DNA from 2 places in the Ruegeria sp. BH8 genome. Region 2 is predicted to be linked to the other one. Evidence: riboswitches for the same ligand, from Rfam matches in the RefSeq annotation. Region 2 holds a riboswitch; the other holds the start of a gene.
The links. Region 2 has a riboswitch for cobalamin ahead of ACR0AD_RS19890 (DUF4198 domain-containing protein). Riboswitches for the same ligand answer to the same signal wherever they lie in the genome.
Positions count from the first base shown of each region.

Region 1 (7,237 bases), on a different contig from region 2:
GCAATCCCTCCCTCAGTTGCATGGTGGAGGGGCGTGAGTATGCCGGTTTCTTGAAACGTGGACCCACGGGCTGAGGCCTAATCCTCTTCGAACGGGTCCCATTCCTCTTCGACTTCGGGAAGGGCTTCGGTCACAACCTTGGCGGCGCGCTGCTCCGGTGTTTCGATCCGAATGATCTTTGCCTTGGGGAATTGCGTCAGCACGGCCTGAACCAGCGGGTGTTCTTCGGCCTCGGCTTTCAGGGCCAGCTCGGCCCGGTCCCGCACTTCCGCGATGGTCGCGGCATCCCCGTCCGAGACAATGGAGACGGCCCATCGATTGCCGGTCCAGCGTTGCAGGGCAGAGCCCAATCGCGACGCCAGATCCGACGGTGCCTGAGGTGTCTGGGTGAATTCGATCCGGCCAGGCTGGTACGACACAAGGCGCACGCCGCTTTCCACCTCGACAAGCAGTTTCACATCGCGGTTTGTGCGGATCAGTTCCACCACATGCCCGAAGGTTGGATAGCGGGCCAGGGCCGTCTGTGCATCCTGCGCCAGTGCAGCAACCGGTGCGCCACCCGCGCCGCGCGGGGGCGATGTATAGGCAGGCGGCGGGGTCGCGTTGGATTGCGTTGCCACCGGGGCCTGCCGGGACGGTGACATGCCCCCGCCCGGCCCGCCGGGTGGCGAAGGTGGGGCGTCTTGCAGCCGTTTGATCAGCTCTTCGGGGCTGGGCAAATCGGCGACATGCGTCAGTCGGATAACAGCCATTTCGGCGGCCATCATCGCGTTGGGCGCGGCAGAGACTTCCTCCAGCGCCTTCAGCAGCATTTGCCACATCCGGGTCAGAACCCGCATCGGCAAGGCCTCGGCCATGTGCTGGCCCCGTGTGCGTTCGTCGGGGGAAACCGTCGGGTCCTGGGCCGCGTCAGGTGTGATCTTTACGACGGACACCCAATGCGTGATTTCGGCCAGATCGCGCAGCACGGCCAGAGGGTCGGCGCCTTCCGCATATTGACCGCTCAGTTCAGTGAGCGCCCCTGCCGCGTCACCGCGCAGGATCATGTCCATCAGGTCCAGAACCCGTCCACGATCGGCCAGACCCAGCATCGCACGGACCTGATCTGCCGTCGTCTCTCCGGCCCCGTGCGAGATTGCCTGATCCAGCAATGAGGTCGCGTCGCGGGCCGATCCTTCTGCGGCGCGGGTGATCAACGCCAGCGCATCGTCGGCGATCTGCGCGCTCTCGGCCCCGGCGATCTTGCGCAGCAGGCCGATCATGTCTTCGGGCTCGATCCGGCGCAGGTCAAAGCGCTGACACCGCGACAGAACCGTGACCGGCACTTTGCGAATCTCGGTGGTCGCGAAGATGAATTTCACATGTGCGGGCGGTTCCTCGAGCGTCTTGAGCAGCGCGTTGAATGCGCTGGTCGAGAGCATGTGAACCTCGTCGATGATGTAGATCTTGTAGCGTGCACTGGCGGCGCGATAGCGGACACTGTCGATGATCTCGCGGATATCGTTGACGCCGGTACGGCTGGCCGCATCCATTTCCATCACATCGACATGGCGACCTTCCATGATTGCGACGCAATGCTCGCACTGACCGCAAGGCTCGGTTGTCGGTCCTCCGGTTCCATCCGGTCCGATGCAGTTCATGCCTTTGGCGATGATCCGCGCCGTGGTGGTTTTTCCCGTTCCGCGAATGCCGGTCATGATAAAGGCCTGCGCAATCCGGTCGGCCTCGAAGGCGTTTTTTAGGGTGCGCACCATAGCATCTTGACCCACCAGGTCGGCAAAGGTTTCCGGGCGGTATTTGCGGGCGAGAACCTGATAGGCGGGGCTTGGTGTGTCTGTCATGTCTTCTCGCTCGGATTCGGTGCTTCGGCACAGCGTAGTGGCGGCGGCACTCCGCGTCCACTGTGGGGCGTGATGATTTTTTGTTTCAGAAACGGGCTGGTTTCCAACTAAACTGGTCCAGCGGATTTAATGACTCATTTCTTAAAGAGTACCTTGGGGGAGGACGCACTTCATGTCGCAGCTGGTCATTTTTGCTCTGCAGGTCGGAGGCGGAACGCTTGCCCTTACTTCAATGCCCGGGCGTGGCGGGGATTACGTCGGCGATCTGGATATGATTGCGGCTTGGAAACCGGGCCTTGTGATTTCAATGACGACGGATGTTGAAATGCTTCAGGATGGCGCGCAGCACTTTGGCAGCGACATCCAAAGCCGTGCCAGCCGGTGGGTTCACCTGCCGATCGAAGATTTTGGAGCACCGACGCAGGCGGTTCAGAAGGCCTGGCCAGAGGTCAGCGCCACGGCCCGACATGCGCTGTCGGGCGGTGGCCGGGTTCTTGTGCATTGCCGTGGGGGGTGCGGCAGATCCGGGATGATTGTTCTGCGACTGATGGTTGAATGCGGTGAACGCGCCAGCGACGCACTGGACCGCCTGCGGGCCGTGCGCCCCTGCGCTGTCGAAACCGATGCGCAGCTGGCCTGGGCGTCCCGGATCACCCCGGCACAGGTGGAAGTGGGATCAAGCTGACAGCTGCTGGGGTGCGTAGCCGGTTTTCCGGGGCCGGATCGTTGAAACCTCGATCATGGCGCAAGGCGGGTTCGCGACAATGCCCGAGGGCAGCGTGCTGAATGTAGGTCCGAAGATCAAATCGGCATAGGCATCAAGGTCCCGAATTGCCGTATCAGGGTGCGCCCCGCAGAAAACGCGAACGCTGTCGGATCGCGCTCGGATCGTTGCCATGCACCCTTCCGCGCAATGTGACAGCGCGCTGTTGCCTTCAAATTCGAAATCTTCGCTGGTGGCCGAAACCGCCTGCGCCATGGCTTCGGAAATCGAGCGGGCCAGTCGCGCCAAAGCCGGGCAGGTATTGCCCGTCCGCTGGCACACAGTTGCGCTGTATTCGTGTGACTTTGTCTTCCAGATCATCCTGCGCCCTCCGCGCGTGGTGGGCTGGATATTGGGGCAGGTGGGACAGCATCTCGCTGTCAGGACCTGCCCGGACACCCCGCCCGAGTTTCGGTTTCAGTTCCGATGGCAGGTCTCCTGACTTGCGGGTCATTGCTCTGCCGACCTTCCCAGCCCGTGGGCCAGTGGTATTTCGGCATTGCTTACCGCTTACAGTTGCGGGGGCAGTCGCGGACTTGGTTGATATCTGTGTGACCAGACAAACCGCACCGTGTTCCCTTTTCATCCCGACCTCTTGTTGGGGCCGGAAACCATCACACAACCGCTAGCGCCTGATCGCGTTCCGAGTCAAGCCGATCTTTAGGCCGGACGTTTGGTCATGCTGGATGCGGTTTACGTTCCGGCTTAGTTTCGTCGGCATCGAAGGCAGGCAAACCATTGTTTCAGCGAAAGCCGGGGATCATGTTGGATACGGAACAGACGGTGTTGATCGAAGATTTCCGCTTTCCGTCAGGGTCCGTGACCTTGTCGGCACGGCTGTACCGGCCAGTGGGTGAGCCGGAAACCGTTGTCGTACTTAACAGTGCCACGGGTGTGCCGCGTGACTATTATCAACACTTTGCGCGATGGCTGGCTACCGAGCGGGGGATAGCTTGCCTGACCTATGACTATCGGGACTACGGGCTTTCTTTGGTCGGCCGCCTGAAAGACGCAACTGCAACAATGGCGGATTGGGCGTTGATCGATATGCCAGCGGCACGGGCCGAAATGCGCAGGCGGTTTCCAAAGGCGCAGCAGTGGACCATCGGCCATTCCGTCGGTGCGATGCTGGGGCCGGTGCAGCCGGATATCGACCAGATCGACCGAATGATCGGTGTGTGTTCGGGGCTGGTGACTTTGAAAGATCACCCATGGCCCTATCGGGGGTTGGCAGGGCTGTTCTGGTATGGCCATGCACCGCTGATGGTGCGGGCACTTGGCTATCTACCCGGCAAAGCAATCGGGTTTGGTTCGGACCTGCCCGCCTCGGTCTACTGGCAATGGCGCAAATGGTGTACAGCCCCTCTTAGCTACGTTCCCGAGATCGGGCAGAATTTGCCTGATGCGCATTGGGGCAGTTCTGGAACACCAGTGGATCTGTTCACGTTCGAAGATGACCAGATGGCTCCGCCCGAGGCGGTTTGGCGCCTTGCTGATTTGTATGGCCCCGAGGCCAGACGCCACCTTCTGAAGCCTGCTGAATTCGGACTGCCGGAAATAGGCCATATCGGAGCATTTGCCCGTCGCAATGCAGCGGTCTGGCCGCGCCTGATCGCCTGATCAGACGCGACGCAGGTTTTCCTAACACCTTGCAGTTATGGCCGTTTGCGAAGCTTCTTGTCCTGCATGACACCGCGCACCATCTTGCCGAACGCCTTGTCCCGCGCCCGCGATTGGGCAACGGTTTCCGAGTTTCGCTGATCTTCACGCCGCAGCTTGCGCCAGCGGTCCAGCCGCGCCGGATCAAGAACGCCTTCGTCGATTGCGTTCTGCACGGTACAGCCGGGCTCGGTCTCGTGCTGACAATCCGAAAAGCGACAGCTTTGGCCAAGCTCCGTGATGTCCGAGAACACGTTGTCGATCCCGTCCTGAGCGTCCAGCAAACGCAGTGCGCGCATTCCCGGCGTGTCGATCAGCCAGCCACCGTTACCCATCCCGTGCAACGCGCGCACCGTTGTCGTGTGTCTGCCCCGTGCGTCGTCTTCGCGAATTCCAGACGTGGCGAGGTTTTGATCCGTCATGGCGTTGCTGAGCGTCGTTTTACCTACGCCCGACGACCCGACCAGCGCGCCGGTCTGGCCTTTGGGGCACCATGCCAGAACCTTTTCGACATCTGCCGGGTCCAGCGCATTGATCGCCAGCACCGACAGAAAAGGGTCCAGAGATTGCACTTGTCCCGAGAAACTGCCGGGGTCATCCGACTGGTCAGCTTTCGTCAGGACGACGACCGGATAACATCCGGCCTGATGCGCCAGCGCCAGATAACGTTCCAGCCGAGGCAGGTTGAAATCGGCGTTGCACGAGCTGACGATGAACAACACATCGACATTAGCGGCAATCAGTTGTGTTGTGGCACCTGTACCGGCAGCCCTGCGTTGCAGCAGGCTGCGCCGGTCCAGAAGGCGACGTACGCGGTATTCGGCGTCCGCAAGAATCCAATCCCCGACGGCATATGAACCGGTCGGACTATCCGGTGTCAGCAAAGGGATTTCACCATTCGGGCTCAGCCCGATCAGACGGTCCCGATGAACCGAGGTAACGCGAAAGGGCGTGTCGGAAGGAAAAGCCGCGTGTTGCGCGGCAAAGTGAGAGGACCATCCCAGGTCCGAAAGCGTATAAGACATTTATCTGCCTGTTTTCAGAAACAGCAATGCCAACGGATGGCAATCGCGCATCCGCAGGTCGTGTGTTCAGGCAGTCCGGTGATTCCGGTGAATCAGAACCAGTCTGCCCGAAGGGTTTTCACTACAATCATAAAGCCCTCCTGCGGCTGTGGTTCACGAAGTGAGAGGTTGGACATCGACCCAAGCGGGGCTCGTTGTGGCTGCTTCCTTCCGGACCTGACCAGGTTGGCGAGGCGCTCGCCCGCGCCAACCTCTCGAGTCCGAGATATAGGGAAGGCATCGGGAAAAGACAACCCATCAGAGCGTCAGGCGAATGCGTTCAAATCCCCTGCCATCCGAGCCCAGCGACACGGGATCGAACCTGTGCAACTCATCCAGATATTTCAGGGCACCCGGACCTGTGCGAAGAATTGTTGTCACGCCCCGTTGCGGCATCAGCGAGAACGGGTAGGGCTGCGTGGCGATCGGGTCGGGCGGAAGGTGCTGCGCCAGGTAAACCTGCACAAGGTCCTTGATGCTCAGCGGTGGCAGGCTGATCAGCTCAGACGTTGTCGCATGCGGGAAATGCCCGCCTCCGCTGGCGCGGTAATTGTTCAGCGCCATAACGAACATCTGCTCCGGTCGTACGGGACGGCCTGCATATGTCAGATCGCTGATCCGCTTTTGGTCGGGGCGGATTATTTTCCCCTGCGCATCGTAACGAGGCGGCCGCGTGGGATCGATCTGATAAGACAGTCCAAACACGATGTCGAAATTGTATCCGGCCCGTTCAGGGTTGATCAGCTCGGGTTCGGAACCGGGCTTTAACTGGTTGAATACGCTGGCCGACATCTCCAACCAGTCCAGCAAATGCGCGCCGCTGATCCGGATTGCACGCAACTCGTTGGGAAACACATGCAGATCCGCGACATGGCGCAAACATATTTCTCCGGCGGGTACCTCGGTATAATGGCGCGGGCCTGAGCGTCCGCCGGATTTGGCAGGCGAAACAACCGACAAAATCGGCAGATCCGCCAGGTCTGGTCCCTGCAAAAACGGGCGCAGTGCGGCGGCTTGCGCCGCAGCTACAAGGGTCAGCCCGCGATCCGGCGCACAGCAACTGAAATAGCTGTGCAATGTATCCGGGATATGTGCCACCGGTGCGGCAACGGATTGACGGGTCATACGATGTGCCACCTCACACAAGCCCGCAATTTCACTGTCTTCCCCGACGGCTGTGCCGTTGCTGATAACCGGGCGCAGTTCGACGCAGCAATCCCGGATTTGCACTTTGCCGTCCGGCCCGGCGGTCACGGCCAAATCGATAACCCCCAGGTAAGAGCCCGCTGATCCCGGCATGACAACGGGTGTTCCATGTACCAGCCCCGTCAGGTGATCGACCATCGGGGTATTGGCATGGCCCTCTCCTGGAAGTGTCAGGTGAGTGTGCCCGGCCACAATGGCATCGATGCCTTTGATCGCGGCCAAGGGTATCACGGCGTTTTCCATCCCTGCCACCGGTTCGTTGCCCCCAAGGCCGGAATGAGCAAGCGCCACGATGATATCACACCCCTCGTCGCGCAATGTCTGCGTCAGGGACTTTGCCGCAACCAGGATATCCTCGACGACGATATCGCCATCCAGATTATGCGCCTCCCAACAGGCCGTTTGCGGCGGAAGAACCGAGAAGATGCCGATGCGAACGGGAATGTCTTCACCGTTCAAAGATACAGTGCGGTCCAGAACGGCGTATCGCTGCCAGAGCTGTGGGCCGCGCGTGCGATACAGGTTGCTGCAAACGACCGGACAGGGGGCTTGCGTCAGGATGTTGCCCAATGACACCAGCCCGAACCCGAAATCATGGTTGCCCAGCCCGATCGCGTCATAATCCAGGGCTTCGAACGCCTTCATCATCGGATGGGCAGTGCCACTCTTTGCCGCCCAATCGCCCATTGGGGTTCCCTGCAACG
Region 1 is NZ_JBQFSP010000015.1:46,549-53,785, reverse strand. It holds gene ACR0AD_RS18460 (DNA polymerase III subunit gamma/tau) at 78-1,841, opposite strand; gene ACR0AD_RS18455 (protein-tyrosine phosphatase family protein) at 2,014-2,526, shown strand; gene ACR0AD_RS18450 (hypothetical protein) at 2,518-2,925, opposite strand; cobalamin riboswitch at 3,016-3,234, opposite strand; gene ACR0AD_RS18445 (alpha/beta hydrolase family protein) at 3,367-4,224, shown strand; gene rsgA (ribosome small subunit-dependent GTPase A) at 4,260-5,288, opposite strand; RNA gene ffs (signal recognition particle sRNA small type) at 5,447-5,545, opposite strand; gene ACR0AD_RS18430 (bifunctional 2',3'-cyclic-nucleotide 2'-phosphodiesterase/3'-nucleotidase) at 5,586-7,237, opposite strand, start outside.
Region 1: linked by a shared signal. The riboswitch ahead of ACR0AD_RS18450 (hypothetical protein) and the one ahead of ACR0AD_RS19890 (DUF4198 domain-containing protein) in region 2 are both predicted to bind cobalamin.

Region 2 (7,237 bases):
TGATGGCCCCAACACTCAGGTCGATGCCTGCGGTCAGGATCACAAGGCTCTGCGCCGCGGCCACGATCCCGACGATCTGAACCTGTTGCAGGATCAATGTCAGCGCAAAGGGCGAAAAGAACTTGGGGCCCAGCAAGACACCAAAGATGACGATTGCAGCGACAAGGACGATCAGCGGGACCAGCGACGGGTTCACATGCAGAAAATGCTGAACCGTTCCGACAAATCCGCGTTGGTGATCGTCAAATTCGGCAACTTGCTCTGGGCTGCCCTTTGCGGCGGTTTCGAAATCGTCGGCTTGTCGTGAAGAATCGGACATGGAACTTCCCCCAAAGCGTCAGGTTTATGACGACTTTAGCAAGGTTTCGGGCGTGTGGGTGGTTTTGATAAGTGGAAGGCCGCGCAGCGGCCTTCCACACGTTCAGCTTAACCCCAGCAGAGGTCCATGCCTTCCTGAACCGAGATGGACTCGACGCCGTCGGCGGCCTTATCCGTCACAAGCGCCACGCCAGTGTCAAAAAAGTCCTTACCGGGTGTGTTCTCGGGTTTCGTCCCTTCGTCCGCCCATTTCTTGACAGCCTCAACGCCCAGCGATGCCATCAGCAGCGGGTATTGCTGGGATGTTGCGCCGATGACCCCGTCCGCCACGTTCTGCACGCCGGGGCAGCCGCCATCGACGGAAACGATCAGCACGTCATTTTCGCGCCCGATAGCCTTGAGCGCCTCGTAAGCACCCGCTGCCGCCGGTTCGTTGATGGTATGCACCACGTTGATCATCGGGTCTTTGGCCAGCAGGTTCTCCATCGCGCGGCGGCCGCCTTCTTCGTTGCCAGCGGTGACATCGCTGCCAACAAGACGCGGGTCGTCTTCATCGCCAATCACGTTCGGATCGGCCAGATCAACACCGAACCCCTGCAGGAACCCCTGATTGCGAAGCACATCCACAGTGGGCTGGCTGACCGCAAGGTCCAACGTGGCGATTTTGGCGTCGTTTGCCGCATCTCCCAGAGTGGCTTTTGCCCATTGTCCGATCAGAAGCCCCGCAAGGAAATTGTCGGTGGCAAAGGTCGCGTCGGCCGAGTCGATAGGCTCAAGCGGGGTGTCCAGCGCAATCACCAGCAGCCCGGCATCGCGGGCCTGCTGCACCGCCGGAACGATGGACGACGTATCCGACGCGGTCAGCAGGATACCCTTTGCGCCATCCAGAATGCAGGTTTCGATGGCCTGAACCTGAGTTTCGTGGTCGCCGTCGACTTTGCCGGCAAAGGCCTTCAGCGTCATGCCAAGCTCTTCGGCTTTGGCGGTCGCACCCTCTCTCATTTTGACAAAGAAAGGGTTGGTATCCGTCTTGGTGATCAGGCAAACGGTTTCACCTTCGGCCATTGCACTGCTTGCCATGGCCGTAACCGCCAGCGCCGTAGCGCCTGCAAGTTTCGCAAGTTTCATCGGTAGTCCTCCCAGTTTTCCCAATGCCCGTCAGGGCATACGTCTGATCGGGCGAAATCCGGCCCGATCGAACGTGAAAACCATCACAAGATTCGAATTTTGAGTCAATAAATAAATCACTCTTATTTATTATTGACAGAAAGGAAGGGTTTCAACATTGTCGTCACGAAGGGGATGGCCGTGTCTGCAAACAACTCTTTGGACAATACCGCTGGCGTACGCGAGCCAGACATGCGCGGCACCAATCAAAGCGGAATGCGGGCCCGAAATGAACGGCTTGTCCTGTCACTGGTCCGGCGCCATCAGGCCCTTGCAAAATCTGAGATCGCGCGGATGACCGGGCTGTCGGCACAGACGGTTTCGGTCATCATGCGCCAGTTGGAAACCGATGGGCTGCTTCTGCGGGGCGAACCGATCCGGGGAAAAGTCGGGCAGCCCTCGGTTCCCATGCGCCTGAATCCGGATGGCGCGTATTTCTTTGGGCTCAAAGTCGGGCGGCGCAGTACCGAGCTGGTGCTGACGGATTTCCTTGGCAATGTCAGGCACCGTGAGCGGCGGACTTATGATTTTCCGACGCCCGAGGCGACATTGAGCTTTTCCAAGGAAAGCCTCGACAAAGTGATGACGTCGCTGTCGCCCGAAGCGCGCGGCAGGATCGCGGGTCTTGGGATTGCGATGCCGTTCTACCTTTGGGACTGGGCGCAGACATTGCAGGTTCCGCAGGAGAAAATGGATCCGTGGCGTGACGCGGACCTGAAAGGCGCACTGGCCTCAAGCTATGACTTGCCGGTATTCCTACAGAACGACGCAACGGCCGCCTGCGGTGCCGAGCTGGTCTTTGGCCCGGCGGAAGGCCCACGAGATTTCCTGTATTTTTATGTGGGCTTCTTCATTGGGGGCGGGGTGGTTCTGAACGGCTCCATCTTTTCGGGGCGGGGAAATGCCGGTGCGCTTGGTCCATTGCCTGTGCCGGACGACGCAGGCGGAGTGAAACCGTTGATAGATGTCGCCAGTCTTTATGTACTGGAGCGCGCGACAGGTGAGAATGCCGCAACAGCCGGTTCAATTTGGGAAACGACACAGCATTGGGACGTACCGAAAACCCACCTTGAGAACTGGCTGAAACAAGCGGCGCACGGGATCGCCCATGCCACAGTCTCATCTTGCAGCCTGATCGACTTCGAATGTGTCAAGATTGATGGCTGGATGCCCGCAGGCATTAAGGCGCGGCTGGTGGAACTGGTTGAGGTCGAACTATCCGACCTGAACCTGACCGGGCTGGAACGGCCTTTGGTGTTGGCGGGGACGGCAGGCCCGGATGCCCGCTCATTGGGGGCGGCCAGTTTGCCATTGTCGGAAAGATACCTGCTCGAAGGGTAGGTTCATTCCCGAAAAACCCTGACCTGCATCCAAAGCGGATCCGTCGGAAAAAGGGCATCGCCCGCTAAACTTTTTGACAGCCAGCGCAATTGATCGTTGACGGATGCCGAAGAAGTCTGGCAAGCCGCTCGGCATGTCCGGTTCCGGGGCGTGCTCTGGAATCAATAGGGAATGCGGTGCGGGCTTTGGCCCAATTCCGCAACTGCACCCGCAACTGTAAGCGGCGAGCAGGGCTGAAGTGCCACTGGTGTTAATCCGGGAAGGCCAGCCCAACGCTTTGACCCGCAAGTCAGGATACCTGCCGGACATGTGCCTTTGACAAGGGCACTCCTAATCGGCGACGGGATGTGCGTCGGAGCAGGATGCTTGAAAAAGCAGCTTAGCTTGGACGTCCCCGCAGTCAAAACGCATCTCGTACCGGGGTTGGTGCGATGGGACAAGGACGACTATTGATGACCAAGCTGCTTTCCGCAGCCGCTGTGGCGATGGCGCTTCCAGCGATGGCAAATGCGCATTTCCTGCTGGAATACACCGCTGACACCATGATCGACGCACCGGGGAATGTTCCGGTCAAGCTGATCTTTTGGCATCCGTTCTCGAACGGGCATGTCATGGATCTGGACAAGCCGCAGGAATTCTACGTGATCCACAACGGTCAGAAAACCGATCTGCTGGATACCCTGGAACCCGTACGTTTCACCGGCGGCGAAAACGAAGGCGCGGCATTCAAGGGTTATGTTCCCGTCAAACGGTCGGGCGACTATGTGTTGGTGACTGTTCCCCAGCCCTATTATGAGGAATCCGAGGATATCTATATCCAGCAGATCGCCAAGGCATTCCTGAACCGCAATGAACTGCCGACCGACTGGATGAACCCGGTGGGCCTGCCGGTTGAGATCATCCCGCTCAACAAACCAACCAACATCATCGCGGGTTCGACGTTTACAGGTCGGGTTATGGCCGAAGGCCAACCGGTTGCGGGTGCCGAGATCGAGATCGAGTACATGGCCGCAGAACCGGACATGGAAAGCGCGGCCGCTTCCGCCCCGTCGGTCTCGCCGATGCCGGGTGGTGCATTGGTCGCAACTTCGGATGATAACGGGTATTTCACGTTTGGCGTTCCAAAAGCCGGATATTGGGGATTTGCCGCACTCGGCGCCGGTCCCGTGACCAAACACAACGGCAAAGAACTAAGCCAGGACGCGGTCATCTGGATCCGCGCCTGGGATTTGGAGTAACCGTAGATGCACATCGTTGACGGAGCCTTGTCCAACCCGGTCGTGATCGGCGGAGCCGTCGCTGCTGCGGGTGGAATTGCCATGGGCCTCAGGTCGCTGGATCTTGATCGCATCCCCACTGCGGGGGTGCTGTCTGCCAGCTTTTTCGTGGCATCGCTGATCCATGTGCCGATTGGCCCTTCGTCAGTGCATCTGATCCTCAACGGAATGGCCGGGCTTTTGCTGGGCTGGGCCGCATTCCCGGCCCTGTTCGTCGGGCTTTTGCTGCAGGCCGTCTTCTTTGGCTTTGGCGGGTTGACGGTATTGGGGATCAACACCCTGAACATCGCGTTGCCCGCGGTTCTGGCCGGGCTGATCTTTGGCCGCCTGATCGCCCACGGCTCACCGCTGCAAGGTGCGATATGGGGCGGGGTCGGCGGTGCCTTTGCCATTGCCGCCACAACCGGCATGGTTGCGTTTTCACTGGCCTTGTCCGGGGATGCCTTCCTGCCTGCGGCTAAGATTGTTTTCTTTGCACATATTCCTGTCATGGCGATTGAGGCGATCCTGACCGGGTTCGCGGTTTTGCTGGCGCGCAAGGTCAAGCCCGAGCTGTTTGTCAAACGAGCGGTCGCATGAGGTATCTGGCAATCATTCTGGCGCTGTGCTGCGCACCCCTACCTGCCTTGGCGCATAAGGTCATAGCCGGAGTGTTTAAATCCGGTGACGCCATCGAAGGCGAAATCGGCTTTTCCAATGGTGACATGGCAAGCGGGGCCGAGGTCATCGTCAACGGCCCGGACGGAGCCGAGCTGGGCCGTATCGTAACAGATGCAGACGGGTTTTTTATCTACACGCCAAACGCGCCGGTGGCCCATACATTCTTTGCAAACCTTGGTGCCGGACATGTGGCCGAGGTCACCATGCCCGCTGCGGATGTCGCCCGGATCATGGGCGTTGAAGCGGAACCTGATACCCCGCCAACAAACGCACCTGCCCAGACAGCGGCGGTGCTCAGCACTGAACAACAACAGGTCATTGCCAGAGCCGTGCGGGATGAGCTGCGCCCGCTGCGTCGGGAAATCGCGGCTTACCGCGAACAAAATGATCTGCAAACTGTTCTGGGCGGGATCGGATATATTGTCGGTCTGTTTGGTCTGGGCTTTTACTTTGCGGCACGCCGCAAGCTGGCGGCCTGATGGCGCATGTTCTGGGACAACAGGAAAGCACGCTGGTCAAAGCGGGCGCGCAGCGGCGCGGCGCGATCAACCCGCTTGATCCTAGGATGCGGATCGTTATGGCGGTTGTCTTCGCGGTGGTGACAGTGGCGGTGTCCTCGCTGACAGCGCTGTGCGCGGCTCTGGCGGTGTCCCTTTCGCTTCTTGCCGCGTCGCGTCTGCCCTGGCGGAAGACATTGAAACGCATGGCCATGATGGACGGGTTCATCCTGTTCATGCTGGTGTTGTTGCCATTCTCCATGCCCGGCGACCCGATGTTTACGCTCTGGGGGTTTCCCGCAAGCTGGCAGGGCTTCTGGAAAGCGGTCGAGATCGCCTTGACGGCCAACGCGGTCATCCTGTCCCTTATGGTGCTGGTCGGCACGATGGAGCCGGTCACGCTTGGCCACGCCCTGCACCGCCTGCGCTGCCCCGAAAAGCTGGTTCACCTTTTGATGTTCACCATCCGATATATCGAGGTTCTGCGGGAAGAATACCTGCGCCTGCGCGCGGCCATGAAAGTGCGCGGCTTTCGCCCGGCAACAAACTGGCACACCTATCGCAGCTTTGGCTATCTCGTGGGCATGATGCTGGTGCGCGCGATCGAAAGATCCGAACGCATTCTTGATGCGATGAAATGCCGGGGTTTTTCAGGCCGTATGCTGTTGCTTCAGGACTTTACCCTGACCCGAAGGGACATCGTTTTTGCCGCAGGTCTTGGTGCTCTTTGCGCGGGTCTGATCATACTGGATTTGGCATGACACTGATTGCGCTTGAAGAAATCCGCTTTGCCTACGCCGGTCAGCCACCCGTTCTTGACGGTGCCAGCCTCAGCCTGTCCGCTGGTCAACGCCTGTCGCTGACGGGCCCGAACGGGGCAGGAAAATCGACCTTGCTGCGCATTACGCTTGGCTTGCAGCGCGCACAGTCCGGCACGGTCAGGATCTTTGGTCAGCAAAGGGTGCATGAGGCTGATTTTCACGACGTTCGCCGCCGGGTGGGGCTTGTGTTTCAGGATGCGGATGATCAACTGTTCTGCCCGACCGTCGCCGAGGATATCGCCTTTGGCCCGCTCAACCTTGGCAGAACGCGCGACGAAGCGCTAGCCATCGTAGAAAACGTGTTGGGTGATCTGGACCTGATGCATCTGAAGAACCGCATCACCCACAAGTTGTCAGGGGGTGAAAAACGGCTGGTTACGCTGGCGACCGTTCTGGCGATGGAGCCCGAGGTTCTGCTGCTTGATGAGCCTACCAACGCGCTGGACCCACGGAACGAGGCCCGGCTGCTGGAAATCCTCCGGGCATTGCCGCAAGCGATCCTTCTTGTCAGCCATTCCCCGGCCTTCCGCGCCGAACTGGCACCGGATGCGTTGGATTTGCGAGACGGAAAACTGGTTTCTGTCTGACAGGACCAATACGTGTTCAGCTGTTCCGCTTTCGGCTCATAAGCCCATATCTGACCGCCCATGCCCGAAACGACAGGCGTCCGCGCCGGTCCTGTTTCACCGGGTGTTTCGACTGCGCACCACCTTTTCGGTTGAATTCGAAAACGTCGATAATGCGCTCGGCGCAACCGCAGGCTTCGCCCATGCCAACTTTGGCAAAGTAGAATTTTTCGAAACGTTCCGGGTTTTGCATGGCGGCCCTCCTGTTCAAGCGTAGCCGCAAAAGCCAAGTGCCGCCAAATCACATTGTTGCGGTCGCAGAGGGGGTCCTATGGCGCGGCGAATGCGCTTCCCGTCCAGACATTGTCCAGTTGGTTAAAAACCGGCGAGGTGATGAGCATCTCGGCAGGGTACAGCAATTGCAGCTCATCCGCGAACCGTGTGACGCCGGGTACAAGCCCGGTGATGTTCTGCCACGCGGCCCAGCTGCCGGGATCGGACAGGCTGTTGGGATTGCCGGGATCAGCCGCCTGGTGCCAACCGGCCGCATTCAGGATCGGTGAAAGGGCAAAGCGCGCATCGTTGCTGTC
Region 2 is NZ_JBQFSP010000023.1:12,619-19,855, reverse strand. It holds gene ACR0AD_RS19905 (ABC transporter permease) at 1-319, opposite strand, end outside; gene ACR0AD_RS19900 (substrate-binding domain-containing protein) at 427-1,446, opposite strand; gene ACR0AD_RS19895 (ROK family transcriptional regulator) at 1,621-2,826, shown strand; cobalamin riboswitch at 2,948-3,146, shown strand; gene ACR0AD_RS19890 (DUF4198 domain-containing protein) at 3,279-4,064, shown strand; gene cbiM (cobalt transporter CbiM) at 4,071-4,682, shown strand; gene ACR0AD_RS19880 (cobalt ABC transporter permease) at 4,679-5,242, shown strand; gene cbiQ (cobalt ECF transporter T component CbiQ) at 5,242-6,021, shown strand; gene ACR0AD_RS19870 (energy-coupling factor ABC transporter ATP-binding protein) at 6,018-6,668, shown strand; gene ACR0AD_RS19865 (hypothetical protein) at 6,685-6,900, opposite strand; gene ACR0AD_RS19860 (hypothetical protein) at 6,977-7,237, opposite strand, start outside.